4 regions of the Peribacillus sp. BM1 genome follow, and region 2 is predicted to be linked to each of the others. Evidence: riboswitches for the same ligand, from Rfam matches in the RefSeq annotation. Region 2 holds a riboswitch; each other region holds the start of a gene.

Region 1 (8,222 bases), 2.0 Mb from region 2:
TCTGCCGAAAATCGTTATCGGATTGTAAAAGAAACCATTACTGCTGTAAAAGAAGTTTGGGATGGGCCATTATTCATCCGAATCTCAGCCAATGACTATTTAGAAGGCGGCATGACTCCCGAGCAGTATATCGAAATTGTAAAATGGATGAAGGAAGATGGCGTCGATTTAATCGACGTAAGCTCTGGCGCAGTAGCACCTGCCCGCATTCATACATTTCCAGGCTACCAGGTTTCTTTCAGTGAAACCATTAAACATGGTGCAGAGATTGCGACAGGCGCAGTCGGCTTAATCACTTCTAGCATTCATGCAGAGGAAATCCTGCAAAATGACCGCGCAGACTTAATTTTTCTTGCACGTGAGCTGCTCAGGAACCCATACTGGCCACGAACAGCCGCACAAGAATTGAATGCTGAAATCACACCACCCGCACAGTATGAGAGAGGCTGGTAAAACAGCAACACAAGCGTCTTGTTCTTAACAACAGGCTACAATAAGCCAAGCAAGAAATATGAGAGGTCGTTTCCTCTACATATTTCTTGCTTGTTTATGATTTCCTAGATTTAATCTACTTTATCTAGAAACAAGAATTCATTATTAAGGAATGCTCCCTGGTTCTTGCCACCAAGTAAATTTTACAACCATTGCAAAAATAAGAGCCTAAAAAAACTTGGTATGATCAACCAAGTTTTTGTCGATATTTATAAACATAAATCTTTTCCGCAAAAAAACTTACAACCAAACCTATTATTAAAGGAACGAATGAGCCAGTTGAAATGATGAAGCCATTTGCGTTATCTATATACTCGTGGTGAAACATTAACCACGGGATAGAAAACAAATGACCAATTAAGAAAAGTACAACTGTCGTTAATACAAGCGATAAGAAGGTAACAATAAAACTCTTTAATTTCATCATAACACCTCCTAAAACTATTTAAACAGCATTCTGTTTTGTTGTTAATATTATACATTCAATTATTTGTTTAGCCACAATCTTTTAGAAAAGAGCCTTTAAAATAGACTTACTCTTAAAGGCAGCCCCGTTTCCAATCTCACTTTCGTTTCTTTCAAATGGGAAAGATCCCCTTTTTAGTTTCTAGATACTTGAGCTTTCGTGATACAACCTTTAGACGTTTTCTAAAACAACAGCGATTCCTTGTCCACCACCAATACAAAGGCTTGCGATTCCAAAATGTCCACCCCGCCGTTTGAGCTCGTACGCTAGTGATAATAGAATTCGCGCTCCACTCGCACCGACTGGATGACCTAGTGCAATCGCACCACCATGGACATTCGTTTTATCACGGTCAAGCCCTAGCTCCTTCTCAACTGATAAATATTGCGCAGCAAATGCTTCATTTATTTCGACTACATCCATGTCAGCAATCGTCAATCCAACCTTATCCAATGCTTGACGGATTGCTGGGGCGGGGCCTATTCCCATAATTGAAGGGTCTACACCAGCCACTCCCCATGACACAATTCGCGCGAGTGGTTGTACACCTCTTTCGCCCACAGCTCTTTTACTTGCAACAATAACAGAAGCTGCACCGTCATTAATCCCACTCGCATTTCCTGGTGTCACGGTTCCATCTGTTTTAAATGAAGGTTTTAATGACGCCAATTTCTCTGCTGTTACATCCCCTTTTATATGTTCATCCACGGAAATAGACTTGGTGCCTTTCCGATGTGGAACTCCAACAGGAACAATTTCTTTCGCAAAAACACCGGTGTCTCTCGCTTTGGCTGCACGTTGTTGACTTAACAAAGCGAACGAATCCTGTTCTTCTCGGGAAATCGAGTAGATGGATGCCAATTTTTCCGCTGTCATGCCCATTCCACTGCCTGCATACTCATCCGTTAATGTACTTTGCAACATATCGTCAAAAACAAGCGTCCCGTATTTCGAGCCACCAAAACGCGCGTTGAAATTCGCAAAAGGTGACATTGACATATTCTCCGCACCACCAGCAAGCACGATTTGAGCCTCGCCTAATAAAATATGCTGTGCAGCAGATACAATCGACTGTGCACCTGAACCACATAAACGATTCACAGCGTATGCGGGAACCTCAAAAGGCACATCCGCCTTTAAGCCGATATGTCTCGCCAAATAGGATGCATTCGTATAGGAATGAATAACATTCCCATAAATGACATGATCTACATCTGTTGGCTGTATGTTTGCTCTTCTTAAAGCTTCCCGTGCTGTCGCTGCCCCTAAATCAGCTGCCGAAACTTGAGCAAAGGATCCTCCAAAACTCGTAAATGCCGTTCGAGCCCCTTCTATTACATACACATCACTCATGCATCTACCTCCTCCTCAACCAAGTATCAGAATATTCAATATATAGTAGAATTATAACCGTTTAGTTTTTTAAGTCTAGATTTTTCTGAACAACCTCTATAATTCAAAGTGTTTTTATTCCTCAAAATTTCCTCTTCTCACACTTTATTCTGCATTAACGGGCAGTAAGACCCCCACCTCAAGGCTTAGAGAATCGAAGAAGCGTAGGTGGGGGACCACTGCCCAATCTAGTTGCGGCTCCTAGCCCCTCCGAGGTCATAAGATGAAATACTCTGTGGCAAACTACGCCACGCCGTATTTCATCTTATGCTTGTCAGGGCTGGGCAGTCGCCTCACTTTTTATGTAAAATCCCGATTGGTGAGATACAGTGAAACTTAATTTTGTGGTTTTCAAAGGCATAGTTGAGGCCCACAGGATGTGGGTCACACAGACGTTGCCGCAGGATGCGGCGTACTTAGTCTGTGATTCATTGATTCGGGTTCGTACTGTCGATTGGTCGAAGCGAAAGCGAAGATCTTAGCGACAATAGAACGGGACTAACAATCAGTGGGGGATGAAGAAAACCCCACTGATTGAAGTTTCACTTTATATAGATTTCCTCATTCATAGGAGAGTTGAATTCTTCAAAGCGAAATCGACATCTGTTAAAAAATAAGGGGCAAATCCACTTTCTTTGCCGAATCTAAACTTGTTTTGTCAGAGGGAAAGGAAATCAGCGAAAGAGGAAGAATTGTATAGTCATTAGGAGGGATTTTTAATGAAAAATTCAGGGTCAGTAGCAAATGAATTAGGAATTTCTCAAAGTACGGTACAGCGTTGGGTCACAGCATGCAATATGGAGATTGAGCGTAATTCACATGGTCACTACTTATTTACGGACGAAAACATACAGCAATTGAAACAAATCCAGCAGCAATTAAACGCTGGATTAGTTCTCCAGCAAGTTGAACTGGGAGAGAAAAAGAGTAGAAAAGGAGCAGTCAAGCCAACTGTTCAACCTCCTGAAAATCAGATTGTCATAGAAAAACTTCTGACAACCGTTCAGGAGTTAGAAAGACGACTCGATGATAAAGCCGATAGCGTAGCATCTTACCAACTCCTTCAACATCGTCGAGAAATTGAAGATCTAAACAAACAGATTGAAAGCATGGCTAAACGGATTGAAGCGCTTGAGACTGGAAAAAACAATGAAAAAGGGATGTCATTATCTAGTAATCCACTTGTCTTTGACGGAAAAAAAGCACCAAAAAAGCAAAAACGACGGCATATTTTCCAACTTTTATTCGGCTAATCAAGCTCCGGGCAGAATCTTCTGCTCTTTTTTTATACCTTCACTGTGAAGGTAAGTCGTGCTCTCGAGACAAAGTCATAGAAATAAAACAAACAGTGCAATTTTCAGTATTGATCGCCTACTATCCCCATTCAGTCAAAGCTTATTTGCATATCAATCTGCAACGTTTAGATAATCATCAAACATTCCTATTTTTCATAAAAGATTGACAATCAAAAAATTCATGATACTATTTAGACAAATGACAATTAAATAAACAATTTTTACCACTAGGGGTGCCTCTTGAATGGGAAATGGAAAGCTGACAAAGATATTTGAAGCTTCTTATGACCGAAAAGGCTGAGATTAAAGTGAGACTTTAAGACCCTTAGAACCTGATCTGGATTATACCAGCGTAGGGAAGTGGGGGCGTCTATACTGAGGACACCTATTTTGTAACCAATCAAAACCACTTTCTTATGCTAAAAAGGAAGTGGTTTTTTATTTTTTAAAAGAAGATACTGGGCAATTTCATATATCTATCTGTGTCTCACTTACTACTAATAGAAAAAATGGAGGGCAAATCACATGACATTTTCAAAGGAAATTCGTAAAGAAGTTGATCATATCTGGGAAGCAAGCTTTCACCACCCGTTTGTTAAAGGAGTTGGAGATGGGACACTCCCACTCGCCTGTTTTCGCTACTATGTGATGCAAGATGCTTATTATTTATCTCATTTTGCTAGAGTACAAGCTTTAGGGGCAGTAAAAGCAACAGATTTATACACAACGAGTCGACTTGCCAGCCATGCACAAGGAACGTATGAAGCTGAGCTATCGCTCCATGACAATTTCTCTAAACGATTAGGCATTACTGAAGAGGAAAAGAAGAACTTTAAACCTGCACCTACTGCTTATGCATATACGTCACATATGTATCGTGCTTCCTATTCAGGACATTTAGGTGACGTAATTGCGGCAATCCTGCCATGTTACTGGTTATATTATGAAATCGGTGAAAGACTAAAAGGTTGTACACCAGAAGAACCGATTTATCAAGAATGGATTGCTGCATATGGCGGCGATTGGTTCCGGACATTGGTAGACGAACAGATTAAGAGAATCGATGAGATTGCTAACAAAGTGACTGAGGAAGATAAACTACGAATGAAAGAGCATTTCATCCTTAGTAGTCAATATGAATACTCTTTTTGGGAAATGGCGTATCAGTTAGAAACGTGGCCGGTTCAAAAAAAAGTACTAGAAGTATAATAATCCAATTCTAAAAAAGGAGATTCATAACATGACAAAAGGGTTAAAATTGACAGACATATTAGTGACGATTGTAATTGCCATTGCATTTGGCATTGTCTATATTCTTTGGGGTTCCGTATATTATGCTCTAAAACCAATCGGCTTACATGCCGACCAATTTATGTATGGCATGTGGTTTATTGCGGCTAATGTTGCCTTTTTTATCATCCGTAAACCAGGTGTTGCATTGCTTGCCGAAATTGCAGCGGCGTCCGGTGAATTTCTTTTAGGTTCCCCATGGGGGCTAACCGTGCTTCTGTATGGCGTTGTCCAAGGTTTGTTTGCAGAGCTTGTCTTTATGGCTTTCAAATATAAACGATTTCATATTTCCGTAGCGATATTGTCGGCTATCGCTGCATGCTTAGGATCGGTCCTAATGGATTTCGCCTATGGAGAAATCGGTGATCTTGCTGCTTGGAATTTAACATTATTTATGTTTGCTAGATTTCTCGGGTCTATTCTCTTTGCAGGTGTGTTTGCTTACTATTTAGTGAGAGTTTTAGAAGCGACAGGCGTAACAAATCTTGTTCGTCCAGCATCAAGTAAAGATTATGCTGAACTGGATCAAAAGTAAGGGTGGATAACTATGGAACGAATTGCACATGTTGAAAAGTTACGATTGAAATTCCCTGGAGATGCGTCCTTATTATTTAAGGACTTCTCTTCTACCTTTTACAAAGGGGAAAAAGTTCTCCTTCTCGGGCCATCAGGTTGTGGAAAATCGACGCTTTTACAAGTTTTAAGCGGCTTAATTCCTCATTCGATTGACGTTCCCATGAAAGCTGAGGCACTTTTATGTCCCTCTTCATGGGGGTATGTTTTTCAAGATCCTGATAGTCAGTTTTGCATGCCTTTTGTTGATGAAGAAATTGCATTCGTTCTTGAAAATATGAACGTTCCAAAACAACAAATGATTGAGCGAATCCATCATCACTTACAGCAGGTCGGTTTATCTCTACCAGATATTCATACTAACATTCAAACACTATCTGGAGGCATGAAACAACGCTTAGCGATAGCATCGATCTTGGCCCTAAAACCAGACGTATTATTTTTAGATGAACCAACAGCGATGCTTGACCCTAAAGGAACGAAAGAGATTTGGAATGTATTAAAAGAAGTCGGCCAAGAAAAAACATTGATTATTGTAGAACATAAAATTGATCATGTCCTAGAATTCATTGAACGAATCATTCTTTTTAATGAAGAAGGACAGATTATAGCCGATGGACCAAAAGAAGAAATCTTATCAACGTATCAAAATGAAATGAGGGAACAAGGAATCTGGTTTCCAGGTATTTGGGAAGAGTATCTAGAAACTACCTCCCTCTTACGTTCGAGGACGCCCTTTGAAAAAAAGGAGAAAGTATTAGATGTGCAAAGCTTTAAAGGATTTAGGCAAAAGGAAGAAAAAATCCGGGTAGATCATTTGCAAGCTTATTCAGGTGAATGGATTGTTATAAAAGGCGAAAATGGAGCCGGCAAGAGCACTCTTTTACATGCTTTCATGCAATTTATCAAAACAACAGGACATTGTGAATTAGTAGGAAGCCCGATAAAAAAAGGAAAAAAACATGCGGATCTCGTGACATTTGTGTTTCAAAATCCCGAATTTCAATTTGTCGCAAATGCAGTCTATGAAGAAATCGCCTACTCATTAAAGATAGACAAAAAGGATACCCGAGAAATAGAAGGTAAAGTCGAAGAACTTCTAGAACGGTTCTGGCTAGTAGACCATCGTAATAAACACCCATATCAATTATCGATGGGACAAAAACGTCGTTTAAGTGTAGCTGCATCGATTGTAAAGGAACAAAAGCTAATTCTTTTAGACGAACCTACTTTTGGCCAAGATTCCAAAAACACCTTTGCGTTACTTGAATGGATGGAAGAACTCAGACAAAAAGGTACGACGATTATCATGATTACCCATGATGAACAGATTACAAACAACTTCGCAACAAGAATCTGGACAATTGATGCTGGGAAAGTGATCAGCGATGAAATGCAAAGTATGAACATGAAGACTGAATTAGTATCCGTGTAATGGAGGAGCGTCATGCAATTAGATTTTTCAAGTAAAGAAACATGGCTACATCGGATTAATCCTAGCCTTAAGTTATTCGTATTAATGATGTTGTGTATCGTTGTGTTATCGGTTCATGATTTACTATTTATGATGAACTTTACAGTTATCGTCTTGATTTTATTTTTGTGTTTTACAGGACAGCCGCTCAAACGAATTTTATTACTTTTCATTCCTTTTTTTGTTGTATTTTTATCGACTTCTTCTTCGATGATTTTATTTGGACAAGGAAACACCACTTGGTTTAAGTGGGGGCTTATTCATATTACCGAAGAAAGCTTTTTTAGAGGACTTCTTGTTGGTTTTCGTGCATTACTATTTGCAGTACTAGGACTAACCTTTGCCTTAACTACGAGACCCGTCTATCTGTTCTATTCTTTAATGCAACAAGTCAAACTCAAACCTAAATATGCTTATAGCTTTATGGCAGCCTTGAGATTAATTCCGATCATGCTGGAAGAATTTCAAACGATTCAAAATGCTATGAGAGTGCGAGGAGTGGTCAGACAAACAGGGATACAATCCGTTTTTTTTAAAATGAAAGCTTATGCCATCCCGATGTTATCAGGGAGTATCCGACGTGCACACCGGATCGCTGTGGCCATGGAAGCAAAGCGTTTTTCCGATACGAAGAACCGAACGTATTATTACGAAATCGGTTTTTCTAAGCATGATCTTGTATTCATTTTATATTTTGTCATCTTACTTTTGGCAGGGTATTATGGAGCGGTTAAGGGGATTTGATGTTTTTGATATACCAACGATCTTTTTTAAAGGATGTTGAATGGTTGAACTTATAGATCGCATACATACATCGACTTAAGATATTCGACCCACATCTCCATAAAAAAAGCAGTGAGATTTCAAAAATATCTCACTGCTTCTATATTCATCATAATAACATTTTCCTTTTTTAAATCAATACCGCTCGATCATTCAGCATTTTTTCACCTTTGATTCGTTGGAATTCATGAAGAAGCTTCTCTACGGTTAACTTTTGCTTTTCTTCGCCTCTTGCTTCAAAGATAATTTGACCTTTATCCATCATAATTAAAGAAGTACCAAGATCAAGGGCTTGTTGCATATTATGCGTAACCATTAATGTCGTTAGATTGTTTTGACTAACAATCTCCTTTGTTAGGTTAGTAACAAGGTCGGCACGTGATGGATCGAGTGCTGCTGTATGTTCATCAAGAAGCAATATTTTCGGATTCGTGAAGGTCGCCATCAATAGTGACAA
Region 2 (8,222 bases):
AAACTCCTTTTTCACTTGGGTAGGCTTTTCTGATAACACAATAACCCGATCAGATAAATAAAGAGCTTCTTCAATATTATGGGTAACAAGCAAAATGGCCCGTTTATCTTCTTCCCAAACAGATAAGAGCCAATTTTGCATTTCCAGACGTGTGAATTCATCGAGTGCTGAAAAAGGCTCATCTAAACAAATAAGTGATTGCGGACTTAGCAGGCTGCGAATAAACGCCACTCTTTGCTTCATCCCTCCAGACAGTTCATATGGATAGGCATTCTCGTATCCTTTTAGACCCGCTTTATCAATCATCTTTAATGCAAGTGCCTGGTCTGTCTCCCCAACAATTTCTCCACCAAGCAGGATATTGCCGAGGACCGTTCGCCATGGCAACAGCGATGGACTTTGAGGCGTGTAACTAATCGAACCGGTTTCGCCATTAATACGTTTGCCATCAAGCCTAATTTCTCCAAAGTCTGGTGCAAACAATCCACCAATTAATTGAAATAAGGTGCTTTTTCCACTTCCAGAAGGACCTAATATGGAGACGAACTCCGCTTCTTCTACACGAAGAGACAACTGATCCAGTACTTGATTTTCACCAAAGGATTTCGATATGTTCTCAATTAAAAGTTTAGTCACGTCTCTTGCCATCTCCTTTCGGCTTCCACTTCACGATCATTCGTTCCATCGATACAATAAGGGCAAAGAATACCAAACTCAAAATCATAATCAAAAAGATCGCAACAAAGACACGGTCCGTTCGAAAGGATGACGAAGCTAAGGTCATATAAACACCTATCCCTTCTTTTGCCCCAAGCCATTCAGAAATAACTGCTCCCATTACACTGTATGTAGCGGAGATTTTCAAGCCTGAGAAGATGGATGGTAGCGCATAAGGCCATTCCAGCTTCCAAAAGATTTGTTTCTTTGTTGCCCCAGCCATTTTCATGTAATGCATCAGCTCTGAACTCGTTTGTCTAAACCCATCCAAAGCAGCCACTGTGATCGGAAAAAAACAAACGAGCGTAATGACAATGACTTTAGGTAATATACCAAACCCGAACCAAATAACAAGGAGTGGAGCCAACACAATGATTGGAATGTTTTGTGAGAGAATGATGATCGGATAAATGGCTTCTCTAAGCTTCGGAATAAGGTGTAGACCAACAGCAACTGCAATGCCCACACTTGCTCCAATTAAAAACCCCAAGATTGTAAGTCCGATCGTCGATGTTAGATGGTGATGATAATTCGGCCATCCAGCAGCTCCTTCTAACCATATCTGCGAGGGGGAAGGCAGGAGCCATTTTGGTATTTCAAAAAGCCGACAAGAAACTTCCCATACGATGAATAAAAGGATGAGGACCAGAGCTGGTCTCCATCCTTTATACCAAATCTTCATGGGCGATATTTCTCTGTCAATTTATCCATAGATGCACCGCTTGGTTGATAAAGAATTTTCACTTGAGAAATCACATTACGACTGCCAATCTCAATCATCCGTTGATTCATTTTCTCGATAATTGAAAAGATTTCTGTCAAATTCCCTTCCATGGTCGTTTCAAGTGGATGAACTTCATATTTAATTCCAGAGTCATGAATAATCGCTATTGCTTCATCTACATAAGGAATCACATCTTCCCCATTTTTTGTTTTCGGGATAATTTGAATGCTTACTAATGAGTCGCTCATGTTGCTTTCCTCCTTATTTCGGTAAAAATTCATTGGTGAATGCCTTTTTTGCGTCTAATTCACTTTCAAGCAAACCGTTCTCAAACATCCAGCTCGCATAGTTTTCCCAAACCTTTTGATCTTGAACACCCCATTTTGAAGCGTCGTCTTGATATTTCGGTGATAACCACTTTTGGCTTGCCTTTACCAATTCTGGGTCTAAATCAGGAACTGCCTTAATTAAAAGGTCGGCCGCTTCTTCTGGATGTTCAATCGTATAATGATAGCCCTCGGAAACTGCTGCTACAAAAGAACGAACAGTATCTGGATCTTCTTTTATTAAATCTTCATTAGTTGTGAGAACAGGCGTATAGTAATCTAGCTTTTCCGTATAATCGGTCAAATATTGCATATTCAATTTCTCCCCACGCAGCTCAGCTTCTATACCTGTCCATCCATAATAAATCCAAGCAAAATCAATATCTCGTTTAACCGCTGTGAAAAAATCCGTATCTCCCATATTCACAATATCGATTTTTTCCACATCTCCATTTTCCTGCTTCATCAAAGAAGATAGGACAGCTTTTTCTACAGGTGCTCCCCAACCACCATACGTCTTTCCTTCGTAATCTTTCGGTGAGGTAATTTTCTTATCAACTGGGGAAGCAAATCCAGACGTGTTATGCTGAATAATGGCAGCAATCGAGACCAATGGCACACCTTGTACACGCGCTTCTGTCAAAGATTCCTGGTAGCCAATTCCGAACTCTGCTTTGCCCGCTGCGACAAGCTGGTCAGCTCCCGCCTCACCTGGCATTATAATCTCAACATCCAGCCCCTCTTCTTCAAAATACCCCTTTTCCTTTGCAACATACAAACCAGTATGATTCGTATTCGGCGTCCAATCTAAAACAAGAGTAACTTTCTTTAATTTCTCCTGATTATTTTCCTTCGAACCATTGTCCTGACTATTCCCACAAGCAGCAAGAATAAGCATCACACTAAGTAAGACTAACCATTTCTTCATTACATTTCCCCCTTGAACATGTCATTACAAAGCAGCAAACGAAGAAACAAGGTGGAAAATATGTAAACGTTTAATAGGAACCGCGCTACGCAAAAAAGCACCATAGGTTTATCCCTAGGGTGCATATCATAACAAATGAGTCCTGTTTAAATATGTTCCCTACGCTGGTTTTAACCAGATCAGGTTCCAAGGGTATGTATCTATTGGATACGGTCTCAACCAGCAACACTGGTCCCCCCACATGTTTCATTATTCAATTCGTTTAATGCTTCAATATCTATTAACTTTGCCATAGGTCTTGTTAATTTTCAAGAGATATGTTTATGAAATTACAATTAGAATGGGCAAAAAGAGCCAATAGATTGTTTTTTTGCCATTCATCTTACTTAGATGTGCTATACGAATCCCCAAGCATGGCTAGATCCTTTTTCCAAATAACTTTCCAATTGTGGTTCACTGTCGCTTGGACCGTATTTATTTTATGTATATAATTGGCAATTAGTTCTGTCATATCCATTGGAATATCCTTCACAACAGGCTGATCTTGATTGTCCCCATATTTAGAATTATTCTATTTCACTCTCCATATTCTTCAGAAAAACAGCCATACCTGAGATAAAGTTGTCTAGTTGCTCTTCTGCTTTTACATGTACATATACTAGTCCATCTTTATTGACTTCATGTTCTTGCTCAATAATAAGAGTTGTAGGCAAACTAATATCTTTATTTACATACTTCTTATAATACGCTCCAATCAAGCCATTGTTAATAATTTCTTAGATTTGTAAATTTAGTTTGTTGAGGAGGTTAAAAATGAGTATGGTGGACTAAGGGAAGGTTTGATGGATACAGTGCGGGATTACAGCAAACCGCTGCCGGTATCCCGTAATGATATGGGTATCTTCTACGTGGGCGCAGCAAGTAAAGATGCTGAATTATTCTGCTCCTGTAAGTACCCCCAATGCAATGAGCGGCCTGCCGGGGCTACGGCGGGAAGTATGTTTGTATGACTATCCATCATTTTAAGAGGGATATCCGTGGCTGGCAGTAAGTTTATTTCCCCATGTGTGTTTGAGTGTTTTTCATATTCTTTTTCATGGCCTTCACTAGGAAACCGCCTTTAAACCTTCGTGGTTCATATGAAACGATGAAAGCCTTATTGTCATATTGTTCAATAAAATTCATGACTTTCGTTTCAACATTCCGCTTTGTCAATATTTCTAATTGGTACCTTTTGCTATCACGGCCGTTCCCTTCAAAGATGGTCACTCCTAGTCCTTTATTTCTTAACGCTTCAATTAACTCTTCATTTTTGTTCATTAAATTAACATATAGCGTAGTGTATCCAATTGCTAATTTATTTTCAATGCGTGTTCCAAGATAAAGCCCCACACCAAAGCCAACAGCATAAACCATCTTTTCAGTGATGCTTTGATTACCGGAAAATATGATGGATAAGCTAAAGATCGAGATTAAAGTTTCTACTATACCGAGTAATGAAGCTGCTATACTCATGTTTTTTACTAAAAAGATCGTCCGTAGTGTCATAATCGGGACATAGACCAGTTGAAGTATAAAAATCACAAGAAGATTTAATAACATAATGAACTCCCTTTTCTATAAAAATTTTTTCTGGATGTTAAATTGAATTTAGCCTTAGTCATTATTGTACTTTTTCCTGCAAAGGTCCGTTCGTCCCTATTTGATTCACAGGCATTACCGCGGTCCGCCTTTTATGGCCGCCACGATACTGTAAACCAAACATTTATCCTATAGGATAAATGTAATCATCCCTGTGAAATGGTCTTTGCGATCACAGGGATGAAAAGTTAAACATTCAATCAGGTACCCGTTTCAATCTTTAGCAAATGCTGCGGTGCTTCACTGCTGAACGCATTGCTAATATTTTCCCAGGCCTGCTGTGTGTCTATAAAATCGGTATAATGCTTTTTCACATTGCGGTGATAGTTTTCCAGTTCGGTAGCTATCTTCATGAAATCATTTCTGTCAAAATACTCACAGATTTTTGGCAGAGTGGCGGCCAGCTGTTCACGCATCTCCTGAATTCTTTCCTCATAACTTTTGGGATCCGTAATATATAACCAAAGTGGTTTATAGCGGATCCAGCCGATACACGCCTTGTAAAAACGTTGGATAACCTCTTCACAGTTCGCTTTAATGGAGTCTAATTTCGGTGGCAGCACTCCATCAAGCAAGTTCTTGTACATTGAGAAACCGTCGTGGAAAGTATAGCACGGCACACGCAACACTTTACGATCATGAAGGCAGGTTGCTAAAAAGGTATCTTCCCCACGAGCGTTCGGAGGATTGTAAAAAGCATTGACACGATCAGAATCTGTTAAATTTATACAAAGATTAGAGCCGGAGATAAATTTAGAATGGTTGACTTCCTCCACCTCTTCGGCCTGACCATTTACGAGCACCCTCGTGTCTGCATATGTAACACCGCCGTTTGCCATCACCGATTTAATCGTATCCCAGTTGACAATATCGTTACTGATGGCTTGAATGAAGATCTGAAAATCGGACTCCTGTAAAATATCATTAAATTCGAGATATGGAATAGGAGAAATATACCCACAGTGATGGCCGTTCGTAATATCGGCATACTGAATATGTTCAAGGTGGGTACGTAGTCCTTGCTGACCACTCCATACGGCTGTTCCGCGCGTGCTCACAGCTAAAGGATATTCATCGTCATCAAGGAAAATCAGATAATCAATGCCTTCCTTTAAAGCCATATATTGAATAATATTGCGTTTGCCTGCATATCCTCTCTCGAAAACAAGCTTTGCCTGTCTTTCATTAATAATCCCCTGCTCGATTAACTGGCCGATTTCTGCCTGCATTTTTTCATTTCCAATAAAGCAAGTCCCATCAACTAATTCTAGTAATTCTGAATTGATATTCGTATAGTCTGTAGGCTTTGTATTGTGGTATTTTAAATCGTAGGCAACAAATAGGTTTAAACTCACCTTTTCGCTGGTTGTTAATTCAGTTTCCCTCCAATTAAGAATATAGGTCTTTAAAACTTGCTTGAATTGTTTGCGTCCTGTTGCAAAGCCAATACCTACTTTAATTTCCTTTTCCACTAGTAATCCCTCTTCCTATTATTTTCTTATCATTCATGAAATAGTTCTCTTCCGCACAACAGGCAGCACTGAATTGATTACGCAATGGACTGGCCTTTTCTATAGATGAGACAAGTTTCTATGTAAAATTGAAATATTTATCGGAACAATCGTTCTATTATACTCATTTGTTGTAAAAACGTTGTCAGCTCTTTACACTTCCTTGGCGGACTGCTTTTCATAAAATTCGCAAAACTAAATGCATACCGTCGCCCCCGCATATTCGAGAATTTCCGGGGGGTCTCTGGCACCTTTAGTTTTTAAATACCCAAATATTAATAGGTTTAAACAGGGAGTTTTTTTGAAAGAAAGGGAGAAGATATAAAAACGATAGGATCAACCTTAGTGGACAACATCAATTAATAGACATAACTGATTTCATGAATACTAAATAAATAAAAAAAGAAGGCAAACGGGCGGAAATAGCCCTAAAGAAAGCGAAACAATAGGTGGATTTCACAAAAGTTTTAATTGGTTTAACCTTTCTCCTTATTTGTAGTTATTTCGGGAGGTGCGATTTTATGAGGAGAGGAATCAGCTTTGAAATTTCAAACGAGTATGGAAGTTTGCTTGGAGAAGTGCTAAAGCCTATTGATATTACTGCTTTTAATTGGCGAATTGGCAGCGGTGAGTCATATATGGTAGTTGATGACCAATTAGATAAAGAACTTTTCTCGGAAGACAGAGATGTTATTAAGGGTGCAGAACTTAAAAATTTATTAAAACCCAATAAGTATTATATTATTTCCGCTGATTTACAAGCCTTTTCAAAAGGTGAAGTGCCCCATATTGAGACCTTTGAGGAATTTATTGAAAGTAATTGTGAACTGGTTCTATTAGTGGTGGATTGCAGTTATGTCACCATATATTGCAAAAATCAGAAAGCAATCGATTTATTACACAAAAATGCAATAGATTGTGGATTTAAAGATATTGAATATATAACCAATGAAAATGATTCAAGAACAAGACTATCAGTATGGTAATGAAAAGAGACCTTTATTTAAGATCTCTAACATCAACACTATTGTTTAACATAGCCTAAAATAATAGGCCGATTAAAGATTATTTTCTATTTTCATACTTATACTTCAGGAGCTTGTCCTCCAAATGCCGCCCACTCTTCCCTTGCTGGTCCATATATGCCGGGTACGGTCAGACCCGCTTGACGCATGAGCACGGTCATTTGGCCACGATGATGTGCTTGATGTGTGATTATCAGCCCGAGCACCGTGTTAATGGACCACATTTCTCCGTACATATCTCTCTCTTCGTTCAGTGTTTCGTCATTCCACTGTTCGCGAATCGAAGCGACCATCTCTTCGCTTGATGTGCGATATGCTTCTGCGATTTCACTCGACGTTTTCGGGACTGGTAAATCGTGCCGAGTAGCTTTAAAAACAAGCCCTGTACGCCCTATCATTTCATCAAGGGTCGTAACGACATGCCACGCGATTCGTCCAAGTGTACGATCCTCAGGAGATACTTCCTGCGCTAATGATTCATCGGTCAACGCATTCAGTATTTTTTGCGTAGATCCACTTTCATGCTTCCAATTTGTCAAAAAATCTTCAATTGTACTAAACATTCCTTCGCCTCCAATTATCCATTTTCATCAATCATTATTTACGTTCGCTAACAACATGCATTATCCTGCTAAAGATCACTCAAGATAGAATGTCTATCTCCTTTTCTGTGCATGAACTTGCATTCTATTATTATTATTATACCCTATTTTTAGGATTATTCAGCATAGGAAGTATATTGAGATGGACTAGTTCTTTCACTCTTTTGTATTACACCGCCAATTCATTCAAACGCAAAGGGTCAGACCCCGCAACAACTAAATACAGTATAAAATACGTGTATGAAACACTACATACTGATTTAGAGTGCGAGGTCAGACCCTTATGAGACATCCTGATTCTTACTATTTAGATTTCGCATATACCAAGATAAATACTTACGATATTATAATTCAGCACCATTAGACTCAATGACTTTTTTATACCAATCAAAAGAATCCTTCTTCGATCTCTTTAAAGTTCCATTTCCATCATCATCTAAATCAACGTAAATAAATCCATAGCGTTTAGACATTTCAGAAGTAGACATACTTACTAAGTCAATTGGCCCCCAGCTTGTATACCCTATAAGATCAACACCATCTTCAATCGCTTCTCGCATTTGTTCAATGTGTTTTCTTAAGTAGTCGATACGATAATCATCGTGAATCGAGCCATCTTCTTCAACTTTATCATAAGCACCCAAGCCATTTTCTACAAGGAATAATGGTTTTTGATAGCGGTCATACATATCATTCAGCATAATTCTTAATCCAATAGGGTCAATTTGCCAACCCCAATCTGATGATT
Region 3 (8,222 bases), 1.9 Mb from region 2:
AAGGGGAATACTTTTGAATCCCCTTATTTATGCAGTTGCTCGACATATTTTTTCGAATGAATCTGGTGTTACATAACCGATGCTGCCATGAATTCGTTTGCGATTATACCAACCTTCTATGTATGTAAAGAGGGCGATTCTCGCAGTCTCAAAGCTATCATAATGCGTTTGATATACTTCTTCTTTTTTTAGTGTTGCGTGAAATGATTCAATACAAGCATTGTCGTAAGGGCATCCCTTTCGACTAAATGACGGTATCATTTTGTATTTCTTTAGGCGTTCTTGGAACGCTTCACTTGTATATTGGGTACCTAAATCCGTGTGTACAATGAGTCCTGGCCCAGGGCTTTGATCTTGTACGGCATTCTCTAAAGCTTCCAGTACAATTTCTGTTGTCATTTTACGAGAGAATTTATGACCTACCACTTTTTTCGTATGTAAATCTAGTACAGATGCTAGATAGCACCAACCATGACGAATTGTATGAATGTACGTAATATCGGCCACCCATTTTTCATTAATATTCGTTGTTGTAAAATCTTGTTCCAGTACGTTTTCTCGTTCTTCTACTGGTTTCTGTGTCGGTGTAGGACGGTATTTTTTTGTAGTGTTTGATTGAATGCCTGCTCTTTTCATGATGCGTTGAATTCGATTAATCGTGCCCGTGTAGTCTTCTTGCTTGAGTGTCTCAAAGATCTTGGGTGCACCATATCGCCCCTTACTTTCATGGTGAATGACACGAATTCGTTCAAGTAGCTGTTCATTGGCGACATGATAGCTATTCGGTTGCTTATGACAAGATTGATAATACGTACTTTTAGGCATCTTTAAAACACGACACATCAGCTGTACTGGATGATGTTCGCTTTCACTTGTAATATAGTCGATCAATTCTTCGCTATCTATTTTCTCGCGAATATGGTCATAGCCTTTTTTAGGATTTCAAGCTCCTGTTTTAATCGGAGATTTTCCTTTTGGATGGCATCTACTTCTGTCACAGTTAATTCTTGTGTACCTTCAATTGGCGAGTGTTGCTTAATCCATTTATATTTAAAACACGACACATCAGCTGTACTGGATGATGTTCGCTTTCACTTGTAATATAGTCGATCAATTCTTCGCTATCTATTTTCTCGCGAATATGGTCATAGCCTTTTTTAGGATTTCAAGCTCCTGTTTTAATCGGAGATTTTCCTTTTGGATGGCATCTACTTCTGTCACAGTTAATTCTTGTGTACCTTCAATTGGCGAGTGTTGCTTAATCCATTTATAAATTGTCACTTCAGAAATACCATATTCGCTAGATAGTTGACTGACTGGTGTACCTGAGCGATAAAGCTCAACTACTGTTTGTTTAAATTCTTGATTATAGCGTTTGTGACTCATAGTTCGGACACGTCCTCTCGTTAGTTCAATATTAATAACTTAACCAAGTTGTGTCCATACATCTATACTACATTCATTATTTGTTGAACTAACTAGTGCTTAATTTGATTAAGGTTCAAGCAATGATCTTCTACTAAGTTACCTACACCTCATAGAAACTAATAGGTTATTCCATTATAGGGAGCAATTCCAGTATAAAAATTGCGCTCTTTTTTTATGTGTAGGACTAGATTCTTGATTAAGAATACCGTTTGTTACTAACTTTTTATATCTGAACCTTTGTTTTACGGTATAAAGACCATTTTACTAATGGGGAAGTAAGGGCAGTGGTAATAACCGCAATAAGGAACAAAATACTATAATCAGTATTAGAAATTAATTTACTACTTAAACCTATGTTGGCAAATATTAAGATCATTAATCCCCGTTTATTCATTAAAGCCCCTATAGCACTGGATTCTCCCTAACTATAACCTATTATTTTTGCATAAATCATACATGCAAAATATTTGCTTATAAATGACATCCCAATATTTTCTATATATCAATTTAAAGTTGATTTATCAACGATAGATTATAATCTGAGAAAATAGTATTTAAAACTGGATTAAAATAGAATGGAATTCACTTGAAACATTCTAATTATTGTATTAGAATTACAACTAGAATCAGAATAATCAAATAAATAAAATTATTAAATTGCTAGGGGATCCCTTGATAAGGGCTGAGAATAAAGTAGTTACTTTTTAAACCCTCAAAACCTGAACAGGTTAGAACCTGCGTAGGAAAGTAGCGAATGTTTGTACTTGTTTGCATGTGAACAAATTTCAAACCAAACCACTTTTCTATTTAGGAGAGTGGTTTTTTTATGGACAAAAAATGCTGAATAGGATTGATACTATATGATTTTAGAAGAAGGTGTTCTAACTGCTTTTTAATTGGATTTAAGGAGAGATAAAGGTGAAGCTAATGGCTGTAACAGATGATATGCAATCAGTTCGTGATCTGGCATCTAAGATCATTAGGATAAAGGATAAGATCGATATTGTCCAAATACGGGAAAAAACAAAAACAGCTCAAGAAATCATTACCTTGCTCCAGTATATGGAGGATGGTGGTGTTGAAAAAGATAAAATCATCCTAAATGACCGTTTGGATATTGCTTTGTTAATGGGTATCCCAAGTGTTCATTTACCAGAAAAAGGTCTTCCTGTAAAAATGGTTAAACAAAATTTTCCTCATATAAGGGTTGGACGCTCTGTTCATTCTTATGAGGGAGCAAAGAAAGCGGAAAGAGATGGCGCGGACTATGTTTTATATGGTCATTGTTTTGAGACCAACAGTAAAAAAGGAAAGACTCCAAATGGCATTCAGCCTATTCTCGAAATGAAAGAGGAGCTAAGGATCCCTGTTTATGCTATTGGTGGTATTACATTGAATAAAATAGATACTTTGCAACAAGTGAAAGTAGATGGCATAGCGGTGATGTCAGGGATTTTTTCCGCAGAAAAAACATTCTCTTCAACAAAACAGTATTATGAGGCGATAAATCATGAATCAAAAATTTGAAGTAGCCATAATTGGCGGCGGAATAATTGGTTGTTCAATTGCTTATTATTTAGCAAAGGAAAAGATGAATGTGGCATTGTTTGAAGGCAATCAAATAGGTTCGAAATCGACAAGTGCTGCGGGTGGTATGCTTGGAGCTCACTCTGAATGTGACGGAGATTTTGAAGTATTTTTCCCTTTTGCAAGAAGCAGTCAGCATGCCTATTCCCAACTTAAAGAAGAATTAAATCATTTGAGCGGTTTCGATATAGGGTACAGAAAAGGAGGGATTTTAAAGCTTGCTTACAATGAATCTGATAGAAATGGGCTTCGGTCCATCTTATCTCAACCGACTGTAAAATGGCTCGATAAAGAGGCTGTACAGGAGAGGGAACCTGATGTTTCTTCCAATCTATTAGGAGCAGCCTACATGGAAGACGATGTCAATGTTATGCCAATTGCTGTTTGTCAGGCATTTGCCAAAAGTGCCCAAATACTTGGGGCTTCTCTATTCGAATTTTCCCCTGTACTAGATATTCAAAAGAAAGATAATAGCTTCTTGATTCAAACAGCAACAAGTCATGTGGAGGCTAAGCATGTTGTGGTTGCCAGCGGGGTTTGGAGTACAACATTTTTTAAACAGCTTGGGTTAGACCATCAATTGACTCCTGTAAAAGGGGAATGTCTTTCTGTAATAGATGAAAAAGCGACTTTAAAATATACAATCTTTCATGATCACTATTATATTGTGCCGAGAAATAACGGAAGACTTGTGATTGGAGCTACCATGATTGAAAATGATTGGAATGAAAAAGTTAGTCTCAGTGGGATTGACACTTTAATTGCGAAGGCAAAAACGATGCTTCCGACTGTTGCAGATATGAAAATGGATTCTTTTTGGGCTGGATTACGTCCGCAAACATTTGATCAAAAACCATTCATCGGGCACCATCCTGAAGAAGAAGGGATTTTATTTGCTACAGGGCATTATCGAAATGGAATCCTACTTGCTCCTGCAACGGGGCAAATGATTCGTGATTTGATACTTAAAAGACAAATAAAAAACGAATGGGTGGAGGCCTTTAAAATCGACCGCCGCCAGCCATTGCTGTTAAGGAGGTGAAAAAATGCCCATTACATTAAATGGAAAAAATATTGATCTTCAAGAGGGAGTCAATACGGTTGAACAATTACTTTCCCACTATCATTTAGAAAACCGTATTGTCGTAGTTGAGGTCAACAAGGAAATTGTCATGAAAGAAAACTATAAAACAATGAGTCTCTCACATGGGAATGTCGTTGAAATTATTCATTTTGTAGGAGGAGGATGAAACATGTTAAAAATTGCCGATCGTACGTTTCAATCAAGACTTTTATTAGGAACTGGTAAATATCCATCATTTGATATGCAAAAAAAGGCGGTAGAAGTATCGGAAGCAGAAATTTTAACCTTTGCTGTTAGAAGAATGAATATTTTTTCAGATGAGCAGCCCAATTTTCTTGAACAACTAGATTTGTCTAAATATACGCTTCTTCCTAATACGGCTGGTGCAAAAACAGCTGAAGAGGCGGTGCGGATTGCGAAACTGGCAAAAGCTTCTGGATTATGTGACATGATTAAAGTAGAGGTAATTGGAGATGATCGAACACTTTTACCAGATCCTGTTGAAACATTAAAAGCCTCTGAAATGTTATTGGAAGAAGGATTTATTGTTTTGCCCTATACATCCGATGATGTTGTGTTAGCAAGACGTCTTGAAGAACTTGGGGTACACGCTGTTATGCCAGGTGCATCACCGATTGGTTCTGGTAAGGGAATTATCAACCCACTTAACTTAAAGTTTATTATTGAACAGTCGCAGGTTCCGGTGATCATTGATGCGGGTATTGGTTCTCCTAAAGATGTAGCATTTGCGATGGAGCTTGGTGCGGACGGAGTGTTACTAAATACAGCTGTTTCAGGTGCGAAAGATCCTGTTAAAATGGCTCAGGCAATGAAGCTGGCAGTAGGAGCAGGGAGATTAGGATTCGAAGCTGGAAGAATAGAAGAAAAAGAGTATGCGGTAGCGAGCAGTCCAACAACTGGGATGGTGACATCTTGACGAATCGGTATTCAAGACAGGAGTTATTTTTAGGAAGTAAGGCACATGCCAAAATAACAGAGGCGAGTGTAATCATCATTGGTGCTGGAGCTCTTGGATCTGCAAGTGCTGAAATGTTAGTAAGAGCTGGGATCGGGCGTCTGACGATAGTCGATCGAGATTATGTCGAGCTGAGTAATCTACAAAGGCAGCAATTATATACGGAAGAAGACGTAAGAAATCAATTACCAAAAGCCATTGCTGCCAAAACAAGACTTGAACAAATCAACAGCGAAATTATTATTAATAGTTTCATAGAGGATGTTAACGGACTGAATATTGAAGAATTGATAAAAGATCATTCAGTGATTGTGGACGCTACTGATAATTTTGAAACTAGTTTAATTGTGAATGATGCAGCTGTGAAACATGGGATTCCATTTCTATTTGGAGCATGTGTTGGAAGTTATGGACTTACATATCCGATTATTCCGGGAGAAACACCTTGTTTACACTGTTTGTTAAATCATTTGCCAATGGATGGGATGACATGTGATACCGTTGGCGTGATAAGTCCGATCGTTCAAATTACTGCGGCATTACAAGTTACACAAGTTTTACAGATTCTTTCAGGAGAAACACTTTCTCCGATGCTTCAATCAATGGATATTTGGAAAAATGAAAAAGCGGAGATCAATGTGACTCAGTTAAAAAATAAACTTTGTCCAACATGTGGAGAACATCCATCCTATCCGTTTTTACTGTTTGAAAACCAAATAAAAACAGATGTATTATGTGGAAGAGATGCCGTCCAGCTTCGACCAGGGCTGAAGCAGAAAACTTATTCCCTTCCTCACTTGTTAGAGAGATTGGGGAATCATGTTACTAATCCTGTATTAAATCGTTATTTGCTATCCTGTAAATTTGAGGATTATCGAATCGTTTTCTTTAAGGATGGCCGTGCGATTATTCATAGTACGAATGAAGCAAAAAAAGCGCGAGCTGTCTATAACCGATTCATTCAATTTTATTAGGGTTTATTATTTGGTTTAACGTTGGCGAAATGGAACCGCTGGAGAATGCTTTTTACCCATGTAGTTAGCTAGCTAGCATGGAAAATCCTGAATTTTCCTTCAGGATTCAGAGGGAAAGAAGATTGTATATATGGAATTAGGTGTAGAATTTAATACTCCTGGCATTATTAGATATCCATTTGAAAGAATGACCTATCAATAATGAGAAGGCGACCTTAATCCGATTAAACAAAGATGATTCAAGGGGGTTTAGTGAGCCTCGCGATAAAACAATAGCATTCACTGAAGAGATGCAGAAGGTGATATCTTCATTAAGTGTAGTTAAGGGCGTTAAAATGTCGCAATTACAAATAAAGGATTATTCTTCTTTCATTCAACTAGAAGATAAATATACCCCGTCAAAGTTTTACTTTAACCGAAACGAGGAAATGTTAGTGAAGGAAAGTGGAAGTATTAGCAAGGATCAAATTCCTTGTGATTATTGATTTGTGATCCTTGTTAATTCTACGTTAGTTATTAAAAGATTATGGAGTATACGATGTTTATGTCCATGTAGAGCCAAATTAATAAAGAAAAGCTAACTAAATCATTATCGCTAAAATGGGAGTTTCCAGTCGGGAAGATAGAAGTAGCTGAACTGAGCATACATCAATTAAATGGTTGTCACCAGATGAGTTGAAATCATTGGATTGGGCACCGGCATATATTCCTGCGATTGAAAAATCATCTAGACATCTATGATCAATGAATGTTTTAGAAAAAGAATTTAGCTACTCACCTGATACGTGTGAATAGCTTTTTTTATTTTATGCTACTTGAGCGCTACTATAGTGGGGTTGCATTTATAACTCTGAAGAATGCCTATGACCCTTTCATAGACACTCGTTTTATAGGTCAGTAAAATTCGCTTACAATAGGCGTGCCGATATTGATACAGAATTATAATGAATAATTTTAAAAATGCTGGTAGAATGATAATCATCGAATTTATAGAATGTTTAAAAGGTGGGACTAGTAGTTTGAGCAAAGAAGGAATCATTTCTTTAGGTGAGGCATTTGTTGATCTTATTTCCGCTGATCAGACAAATACAAGGTATCAACAGTTTGTAGGAGGGGCAACAGTGAATGTTGCAGTGAGGGCAAGTAGACTTGGCATTCCTTCTTATTATTTATGTAAATTAGGAACAGATGCCAACAGCTTGTTTGTCGCAAAGGCACTGAAAAAGGAAAACATCAATATTGACTATTGTGTTTCTTCCTTTGAGAAAAAGATATGTAGTGTGTATATACATCTTAACGAGGATGGTGACAGATATTTTCATAAATATGTGAACGAGACTCCGGATGAATGGTTAACCGTTGATGAATTAGAGCAAGAACTTTTTCATGCTGGGAAAATCTTTTATTTTAGCTCTGGGACACTTTTCAATGATAAAGCACGAAAAACGACAGAACAGGCGTTAGCATATGCAGAAGAATATCACATGCTGGTGGCGTTTGATGCGAACATTCGCTTAAAGCGTTGGGAAAGTGAAGAAGAATGCAGAGAGCGGGTCTCTTCTTTTATGAAACGAGCTGATCTTGTGAAGGTGACGGAGGATGAATTGCTGTTCCTGACAGAAGCAAGAACAATGGAGGAAGGTCTAGTTAAAATGTCTAGCCTGAACATTCCGTTTCTGTTCATTACAATGGGGGAAGCGGGAGCATGTGTTTTACATGATGGAAACATAATGGATGTTCCAGGAATCAAAGTTAAGGCTGTAGATACAACTGGTGCGGGAGACGCTTTTTTTGCAGCTATTTTATCTCATTTTCACAAAGAGGGAGTGCCAGTGGACGATAGCCAATTAAAGGAGTATGTTCGTTTTGCCAATGAAATAGGTGCAATTGCGACGACAAAAATTGGTTCATTGTAATTATACTGATCAAGGAAAAGGCTAATTATTGAAGGGATTTCTTCTACACGACCTAATGATAAAGTATTACATTCAAACTAAAGGGCAGCTTTCCTTATAGATCTAGCTGCCAAAAGGATGAAGAATAAGTTATACCAACAAAGCGAAAGGATGTGTTCTTATCGTTGAAAATAAATCAAAAACCATCACAACCAAGAAGTTCAAATAAACGCCTTTGCGTTGCAAGAAATATCACATTCATTATCCAAATGAAAATG
Region 4 (8,222 bases), 1.0 Mb from region 2:
GGGTTAGTCGGTGTCATTTGTTTTAGTCTAACGCTCCCATCTACAAGTATTGCAGTAGAGTATTTTGGGACTACGGTTGTCGGTTTAGGAAGAACAGTTGTTGCTGCTATTTTAGTAGCTGTGGTATTAATTATTCGAAAAGAAAAGCTCCCTTCTCCTCGCCAATTCAAAAGTCTTCTTATTGTTGCTGTGGGTGCAGTCTTAGGGTTTCCTCTTCTCACTTCTTGGGCAATGGAAACCTTGCCTGTTTCTCATGGAGCTGTGGAATTAGCCCTGTTACCATTAGCAACAGTCGGATTTGCTATGTTTAGGGCAGATGAACTCCCTTCTCGCAAATTCTGGATTTCAAGTATAATCGGCTCTTTAGCTGTTATTATGTATGCCCTTCATCTTGGATTCGGTCAATTGCAATTTGCTGATTTAGCAATACTCGCAGCGGTGATTATACTTGGACTTAGTTACGCAGAAGGTGGGAGATTAGCGAAAGAATTAGGTAGCTGGCAAGTGATTGCTTGGGCAATTATGATCGGTGCGCCATTTTTCATTATTCCAGTTGGGTTAAACCTTACAACCGAAATGGTCCATGCTCCAATACATGCTTGGGTTAGTTTTATTTATCTCGCAGTGGTGAGTCAATTTCTAGCATATGTTGCCTGGTATAGCGGAATGGCTATGGGCGGAATAGCAAGAATTAGTCAGCTTCAATACTTACAACCATTTTTGATGATTCTATTTGCCACAGTATTTCTAGATGAAACCATCACATTTTTCACTCTTGTAATAGCAGTGATTGTTGTCTTTTCTGTTATATTAGGCAAAAATGCTCCCGTATCAAAAAAAGGAGCTGTATCAGAGAAAAACTAACTGCCTGTTCAATAGAGATAGCTAAATAATTAAATATGAAAAGGTATGAATCGTATGGCATATAGATTATGGAATGACCGAATTGTATTAGATGAAGAAGTTGTGATTGATAAAGAGGAGTGTGGTAAAAAAAACGGTTATCTTATAGAGAAATTATAAATTTAATGATAAGAAAAGATTCTGAGAGGAGAAAAAAACATGTATATTCCTGCACATTTTAAAATTAAAGACGAAACACTTGCTTTTGACATTATGAAGGAACATAGTTTTGCGACTCTTTTTTCTCAACATGATGGAATGCCTTTTGCGACTCATTTACCGTTAATTTTGAACAAGGATCGTTCACACTTATATGGACATTTTGCTCGTCCTAATCCTCAGTCGAAAGATATCAAAAATCAAACCGTTTTAGCTATTTTTCATGGTCCGCATTGTTATATCTCCCCATCTTGGTATGAGACGAATAAAGCAGTACCAACATGGAATTATGTGACCGTTCATGTTTACGGAGAAGTCGAACTATTAGAGGATGAACATGAGTTAATGAGTTCCTTACATGATATGGTATGGAAGTATGAAGCTCCTGACAGTTCATACAGTTTACAAGATGTAGATGCTGAGTTTCTCGCTGATATGAACAAGGGAGTTCAAGGATTCAAAATAAAAATCAACAAAATAGAAGGAAAAGCAAAGTTAAGTCAAAACCATCCATTGAAGAGACAAGAGTTAATTGTTAATCAACTGGAACAGATTTCAAATACAGATGAGCAACAGATTTCATTATTAATGAAAGCAAACCTAAAAAAATAAGGTTGAATGTTACTACACGAACGGGAGTGTTGATCCAATAAGGATTAACGCCCTTTTTGTTGAACTTCTTTTAGATCAATTCGTTGACGGAATATATGAGGTAATAAAAGTTTATGACGGAGATGTGTTTACATTAAAGGGACACTTATAGAACCTTTTTACTAAAAGTGCAGAGAAAATCAAACTAGTTTTAACAAGCCAAACTAAAAAGTCGGTTCCTTTATGCGTAAGGAATTCGCCTTTTTTTAGATTGAAATCTGCTTAGCGTATAATATCCGTGTTTTGTCGGTAGAACCCTTAATAATCGTATTCAATATTGCACATAACTAATTGTGAATAAGTGTATACGAAATATGGGGGATGAAATTGTGAAGCAATTATATAAATTAAGTTCTACTTGGTTTCCAATTTGGTTAATTTCATTACTCATGCTCATTATGGTAAGTGTTTACTTACCTGTTTTTAGTGGGGGAAATCAAAATTTAACAGATGTTCCTTTAATCGTTGTGAACGAAGATAGAGGCCATATGGGAGACGCTATTTTATTAAAACTTATCGAAAAGCAAAATGGGAATTCTTTCAAATGGAAAATCGCTACTAATAAGCAAGAAGCATTGAATGATTTAAAAAATGACAAAGCTTATGGTGCATTAATTATTCCTGCAAATTATTCAAAGGGTCTTTCTCAAGTACGAGAATTACTACTTTCAGGCAATGGCCATGGAAAAGCAGCAACGTTAGAAATTTTATTAAATGAGGGGGTTGGTCAATCAGCATCTATGATTGCTAGTAATACACTTGAAGCAGTTGCTTCTGCCACTTCTGAAGCGTTCAGTAACAACTTTAAGAATGAATTAAATGAAAAAGGGATTACTCTATCCCCTGACAATGCCTTACTATTAGATAATCCTGTTAAGTTTACTATGAAAAATGTACTGGGGCTTCCGGTTAATCTAAATAAAGGAATGACTCCATTCATGATGATCCTTATTACTTCTATTTCAGGACTCATGGGAGCAAATATGATTCATGGATATCTGATGAGGGGAAACGGTATTCTAAAAAAGAATGAATCTTCATTAAGTGAATCGAAATTGCTGACATCTGAATTGATATTTGGGGCAATTTTATCCTTTTGTGTCTCAGTTATTTTGCAATTATCGGTATTCGGATTTTTTGGAAGCTCCCATGCTACTAGCATATGGATTATTTTCTTGTTCACCTTTTTCTGTTGTATAACCATGTTCTTTTTATTTAAATCGCTTGCCCTGTTATTCGGTGGTTGGGGAATGTTGGTGATGTTCCCGGTAAATATTATGGGGATTTTCTCAAGCGGTGGAGCAATCCCTCTGGCAACCTTACCAGTTGTTCATCGAATATTTAGTTCCATTTTACCTACTAGATATATGGTAGATGGAATGAGGGCGTTGCTTTATTATAACGGCAGAATGCAAGCAGGGCTCGAAACAGCGTTATGGGCAATATCCATTTACTTTATTATTACTTTGGCTATCGTCATTGCATTCATTAGAAATACGAATAGAAGACAAGGGCAAATAAGTTGATGAAAAGTCATTGTTTATCATTCAAGGTTTCCCAAGTTGGTAGTAATGGCTTGCTTTAGCTTGACGGACATGCGGTAGGCCCCTATAAAAGTAAATCTTTTAACAGCTAGTCATACTGTCCTTTAATCCGGTATCGATCCTGCCATTAAAAAAATAATAGAAATATCCCCCTGAAGTGATGTGAATCAGGGGGATAACTTTTTGTCCCACGCTTAACGGGCAGTAAGAACCCCACTGATTGAAGTTTCACTTTATGTGAAAATAGTGATTAAGCGTATGTAACGGTTTTTTGTGAAGTATCCATTGCATGCTTATTCTGATAACGCTGAAAAAACCAGATTGTACTAGCAAGCCAGAATCCGCCCGTGAAATATCCACCAAGGATGTCACTAGGGTAGTGTGCACCTAGATAAATTCGACTGAAGCCGATTGTCAGGATAAGGACCGCGTTTATAAGAATAATAAGAGTCCGACTAGATCTTTTGGATATGTACTGCCAAATCAAGAACGCCAGAAACCCATATAAAGCAATGGCATTGGTGGCATGTCCGCTTGGGAAGCTGTATCTAGTCACTTCGATTAACGGATTAATTCCAGGTCGTTCTCTTTGAAAGGCATATTTAATGACTTGTGAAAGAACATTCGAGCCAACAATCACTGCTAGAAATAAAATAAGTTCAGAACGGCGTTTCAACACGAAGTAAAGGATAAACGAAATAATCAAAGAAAGGGACAAGAAAGAAACTGTTTTGCCGATAAAAGTGAAAAATAGCATCAGTGGTGTTAACGTCGGTGAAATTATACCTTGGCTAATACTGATTCCAGTCTGATCAAACGCTGCAATTTGTTGGTTACTGACGAAGAAAGCAACCAAACCAAAGCCTGCGAGCGAAAGCAGACTAAGAAATAGAGCAAGTGTAGACTTTTGTCTCATGTTCATAAAATTCCTCACAATCCATATACGTTTTGATGTTTATTATACATCAAAATGGAGGCTGGCAATCCCAAAAAAAGAGCCTGGGGTCCAATTGCAAAAGCAATTATGTAACTGATACCAGACTCTTCCTACTAGTTATTTTGCTGGTACATGATGACTAAAATCAGCTTGATTTTGTTCAATGGCGGATATAGCTAATTTCTTTATTGTTGCGTCATCCATTGGTGGATTGTGCAGTCCAGCTCTTACGTCTCGATAGTATCTTTGGAGAGGGTTGGTATAGCAAGAGCGGTCGCTTTAAACCCAGATATCATTCTATTTGACGAACCAACCTCTGCACTAGATCCAGAACTAGTCGGTGAAGTGTTGACCGTCATGGAAAATATTTCCAATGAAGGAACAACGATGTTAGTCGCCACGCATGAAATGTCGTTTGCGAAAGATGTAGCCAATAGAGTGATCTTTATGGATGCCGGCGTTGTAGTAGAAGAAGGAACACCTAAAGATATTTTTGTGAATCCAAAAGAAGAACGAACAAAGAAGTTCTTAAAAAGGGTTTTGCCGGAGGATTATATCTTTTACATTTAGCAATATTCTTTGTAGGGCTTTTTCTGTTGAAAAAAGGGCGGAGGTATTACTGCTTGTTAATAGGCGCTACATGAATCCAATTTTCCTATCTCGTCCTAAAAAAATATCAATTTCAAATTTTCAGGCATTGCATTTTTGTTCCAGCATGGTATGATGACAGTAATTAAATATACATTGCACTAGGGGAGTCTTTAAGAGGCTGAGATGGAACGTTGTTCTAGACCCTTTGAACCTGAACCGGATCATGCCGGCGGAGGGAAGTGGAGATATTAGCTCAGTTAGTTTATATGTGGATATCTACCCCTTTCCTACTTTCAGGAAGGGGGTTTTTGGTTTTATTTCAGAGTGCGTGGCTTTTTTAAACAAACCACTTAAAATGCTCCAAACTATTTTGGTCAATGTATGGGGCACACAAAAGGGAGATGAAACGATGAATTCCATTAGAAAGCTCACACTTACTGCCATGATTACAGCATTAACAGCACTGACTAGTTCCTTTGTTTTTATTCCAATGGGCTTTGCCAAAATCTTTCCGATCCAACACTTAGCGAACGTATTAACGGCCGTTATGTTAGGGCCTGGCTATGCCATTGCCCAGGCATTACTCGTCTCTATTATTCGAAACATGGCTGGAACGGGTTCTATCTTTGCTTTTCCAGGGAGCATGATTGGGGCTTTGCTTGCAGGACTATTATTCAGGTATACAAATAAGATTGGTTTCGCTTGTGTAGGTGAGGTCATAGGTACCGGGATTATTGGTGCGCTTGCCTGTTATCCACTTGCCCTGTTGTTTTTAGGGAAAAAAGTGGCTTTATTTGGCTTTTTACCAGCGTTTTCAATTAGTTCTTTAGCAGGTGCAAGTATTGCGTTTATTTTATTAAAGGTTTTCTTGAAAAATAAATATTTGGAGGGGTTACTTTATGAAAACAGCACTTACAATCGCAGGCTCTGATTCAGGTGGAGGAGCGGGAATTCAAGCCGACTTAAAAACATTCTCTGCACATCATGTGTTTGGCATGTCAGTTATCACAGCTGTTACCGCCCAAAATACGGTAGAGGTTCGTTCGATTCAAACGATGAGCCAAGAAATCATTCGCGACCAAATATCTGCCGTTTTTGACGATATTGAAGTGCATACGGTGAAAATTGGCATGCTCGGTTCGGCGGAAACGATTGAAGCGGTTGCTGAAATGCTTTATACATATAAACCTCAGTACATTGTCCTTGATCCAGTCATGATTGCTAAAAGTGGGGATCATCTTCTGGAGGAGGATGCTGTAGAAGCATTGAAAAAGCACTTGCTCCCAATGGCTACGCTCGTTACTCCTAATATACCAGAGGCGGAAACGCTATCGGGAATAACGATTCAATCGAAACAAGATTTATATGAAGCATGCGAGGGTCTCGAGCAATTAGGAGCGAAGGCCATCTTGTTAAAAGGTGGACACTCTGCCGGAGATCCAAATGATCTTTTTTATGATGGGACAAATTATTCATGGTTGAATGGTGAAAGAATTCATACGAAAAATACACATGGGACGGGCTGTACCCTTTCATCAGCCATTGCGGCTAACTTGGCAAACGGACTTGAAATCGAGGATGCCATCCGTCAATCAAAAGAATATATTACGCAAGCTATCCGTAACAGCTTTGCCATTGGGAATGGCCATGGTCCAGTCAACCATTTCTATCAATTTCAGAAAGTACACCAATCTTGAACTACCCACAACTTAATTTTCTAACAAAAATTTGAAGTGGGGGATTCCTGCGACCACCAGTGTATCCACCAGTTATTTAGCAGGCTAACCCCGTAGTCCCTACGGTTAGTGCTTAATATCTTGTACGTTGAACTGCCACACGTTCTACTCTGCTTGGTTTTCGCTACTTCGATACGTGTGGGGCGAATGTTGCTTGAACATTTTACGGTACGAAGCCTTTCTTGTACCAACCTCATATGTTCAGTTTTCAAAGAACAACTTGTACAGGAATATCACGATATAGGAACGTGTGTTCCTTTGCGCGGAAAGGCGAGAAGACTCCCACTTATTTTTGGGCTACGCCCTGCACAAAATTGAAGTGGGAGTCTTCTCTCCTAAAACGATAAAAATATGGAGGCAATGACATGCAAAATAGAATCGAATTATTATTCAAGGAAGTAAGAAGTGCCAATCCGCTTGTTCATCATATAACCAATTCGGTCACGATCAATGATTGTGCGAATAGTACCCTTGCCATTGGCGGCTCTCCTGTTATGGCATCCAGTGTCAATGAGGCCGCAGATATGGCGAAAATTGCAAATGCACTTGTCTTAAATTTAGGGACGCTTAACGCCGATTCCTGTGAAGCAATGATTTTAGCTGGAAAAGCTGCTAATTCTGCTCATATCCCGGTCATTCTTGATCCTGTTGGCGCTGGGGCAACACCTTATCGAATCGAGATGGCTGAGAAGATTCTTCATGAAGTGAAGATGAGCATTATTAGAGGGAATGCCAGTGAAATTTATAGTTTAATAGGAGGGAAAAGTCAGACGCGAGGTGTTGATTCAGGTACGGTATCTCTAGCAGGAGCGGACCTTGCTGCGCGGGCAGCGGTAGAACTAAACAGTACAATCGTTGTAAGTGGTAGAACAGATGCAATTAGTAACGGTGAAACGACTGTTTTAGTGAACAATGGCGATCCCCTTTTGACGAAAGTGACAGGAACAGGCTGTATGGCTACTTCCTTAATTGGTTGCTTTGCAGGGGTTACAGATCAGATGCTTGATGCAGCAGTAGCGGGAATTTCCGTCATGAGTATTGCTGGTGAATTAACTGCAAAGAAGCTATCAGAAGGAGAAGGAACTGGGACTTTCCGAATGAAATTAATTGATACGATCTCGCTGATGAACGGAGCGACTTGGATGAAGGAGGTACAATTACATGAGTATGCTACGAGATAATCTTAGCCTCTATCTTGTCACAGAGGAATCGATCCCGCTTGGAAAGCTTGAGCAAATTATTGAAGAGGCCATTCTTGGAGGAGTTACAGCTGTTCAATTAAGAGAAAAAACAGCCGATGGAAAAGTCTTTTATGAAAAAGCGTTAAAAATTAAACAATTACTTGCGACTTATTCTATTCCACTTTTCATAAATGACCGCGTTGATATTGCGCTTGCAGTAGAAGCAGAAGGCATTCATATTGGGCAAAGTGATATCCCTTTATCTGTCGTAAAGAAACTAGTTCCAGTGTCCATGAAGATTGGTGTCTCCGTTAAAAATGTCCAACAAGCCTTGATTGCTGAGGCAGAGGGAGCTGATTATATTGGGGTAGGTTCAGTCTTCCCAACTGTAACAAAAAAGGATGCTTCGATGCTACAGCATGGAGCACTGAAAATGATTTGCCAAGCTGTTGCCATTCCAGCTGTTGCGATTGGAGGCATAACCTCTGCTAATCTTCCACAAATTCTCGATAGCGGTATT

Evidence for each region. Region 2 has a riboswitch for thiamine pyrophosphate ahead of AC1MGI_RS06100 (ABC transporter substrate-binding protein). Riboswitches for the same ligand answer to the same signal wherever they lie in the genome.
Region 1: another riboswitch for thiamine pyrophosphate. It lies ahead of tenA (thiaminase II); the one in region 2 lies ahead of AC1MGI_RS06100 (ABC transporter substrate-binding protein).
Region 3: another riboswitch for thiamine pyrophosphate. It lies ahead of AC1MGI_RS15105 (thiamine phosphate synthase); the one in region 2 lies ahead of AC1MGI_RS06100 (ABC transporter substrate-binding protein).
Region 4: another riboswitch for thiamine pyrophosphate. It lies ahead of thiW (energy coupling factor transporter S component ThiW); the one in region 2 lies ahead of AC1MGI_RS06100 (ABC transporter substrate-binding protein).

What each region holds. Positions count from the first base shown of each region.
Region 1 covers NZ_CM155259.1:3,657,054-3,665,275, forward strand. Annotated here, with positions in the region: gene namA (NADPH dehydrogenase NamA) at 1-453, shown strand, start outside; gene AC1MGI_RS17625 (hypothetical protein) at 680-919, opposite strand; gene AC1MGI_RS17630 (acetyl-CoA C-acetyltransferase) at 1,130-2,311, opposite strand; gene AC1MGI_RS17635 (MerR family transcriptional regulator) at 3,070-3,603, shown strand; TPP riboswitch at 3,865-4,021, shown strand; gene tenA (thiaminase II) at 4,171-4,854, shown strand; gene AC1MGI_RS17645 (ECF transporter S component) at 4,877-5,470, shown strand; gene AC1MGI_RS17650 (ABC transporter ATP-binding protein) at 5,483-6,943, shown strand; gene AC1MGI_RS17655 (energy-coupling factor transporter transmembrane component T family protein) at 6,956-7,726, shown strand; gene AC1MGI_RS17660 (ABC transporter ATP-binding protein) at 7,896-8,222, opposite strand, start outside.
Region 2 covers NZ_CM155259.1:1,234,384-1,242,605, reverse strand. Annotated here, with positions in the region: gene AC1MGI_RS06115 (ABC transporter ATP-binding protein) at 1-636, opposite strand, end outside; gene AC1MGI_RS06110 (ABC transporter permease) at 629-1,399, opposite strand; gene AC1MGI_RS06105 (thiamine-binding protein) at 1,396-1,689, opposite strand; gene AC1MGI_RS06100 (ABC transporter substrate-binding protein) at 1,703-2,695, opposite strand; TPP riboswitch at 2,835-2,944, opposite strand; gene AC1MGI_RS06095 (hypothetical protein) at 3,078-3,212, opposite strand; gene AC1MGI_RS06090 (hypothetical protein) at 3,262-3,408, opposite strand; gene AC1MGI_RS06085 (DUF2179 domain-containing protein) at 3,749-4,297, opposite strand; gene AC1MGI_RS06080 (hypothetical protein) at 4,537-5,808, opposite strand; gene AC1MGI_RS06075 (DUF2691 family protein) at 6,369-6,833, shown strand; gene AC1MGI_RS06070 (DinB family protein) at 6,932-7,435, opposite strand; gene AC1MGI_RS06065 (glycoside hydrolase family 1 protein) at 7,819-8,222, opposite strand, start outside.
Region 3 covers NZ_CM155259.1:3,117,613-3,125,834, reverse strand. Annotated here, with positions in the region: gene AC1MGI_RS15115 (IS3 family transposase) at 28-891, opposite strand; gene AC1MGI_RS15110 (transposase) at 1,126-1,386, opposite strand; TPP riboswitch at 2,081-2,191, shown strand; gene AC1MGI_RS15105 (thiamine phosphate synthase) at 2,356-2,955, shown strand; gene thiO (glycine oxidase ThiO) at 2,939-4,057, shown strand; gene thiS (sulfur carrier protein ThiS) at 4,062-4,265, shown strand; gene AC1MGI_RS15090 (thiazole synthase) at 4,269-5,036, shown strand; gene AC1MGI_RS15085 (ThiF family adenylyltransferase) at 5,033-6,049, shown strand; gene AC1MGI_RS15080 (carbohydrate kinase family protein) at 7,069-7,965, shown strand.
Region 4 covers NZ_CM155259.1:204,716-212,937, reverse strand. Annotated here, with positions in the region: gene AC1MGI_RS01045 (DMT family transporter) at 1-864, shown strand, start outside; gene AC1MGI_RS01040 (FMN-binding negative transcriptional regulator) at 1,063-1,674, shown strand; gene AC1MGI_RS01035 (ABC transporter permease) at 2,043-3,239, shown strand; gene AC1MGI_RS01030 (phosphatase PAP2 family protein) at 3,508-4,179, opposite strand; partial or broken gene AC1MGI_RS01025 (hypothetical protein) at 4,312-4,455, opposite strand; partial or broken gene AC1MGI_RS01020 (AAA family ATPase) at 4,444-4,764, shown strand; TPP riboswitch at 4,936-5,040, shown strand; gene thiW (energy coupling factor transporter S component ThiW) at 5,195-5,716, shown strand; gene thiD (bifunctional hydroxymethylpyrimidine kinase/phosphomethylpyrimidine kinase) at 5,685-6,482, shown strand; gene thiM (hydroxyethylthiazole kinase) at 6,887-7,702, shown strand; gene thiE (thiamine phosphate synthase) at 7,683-8,222, shown strand, end outside.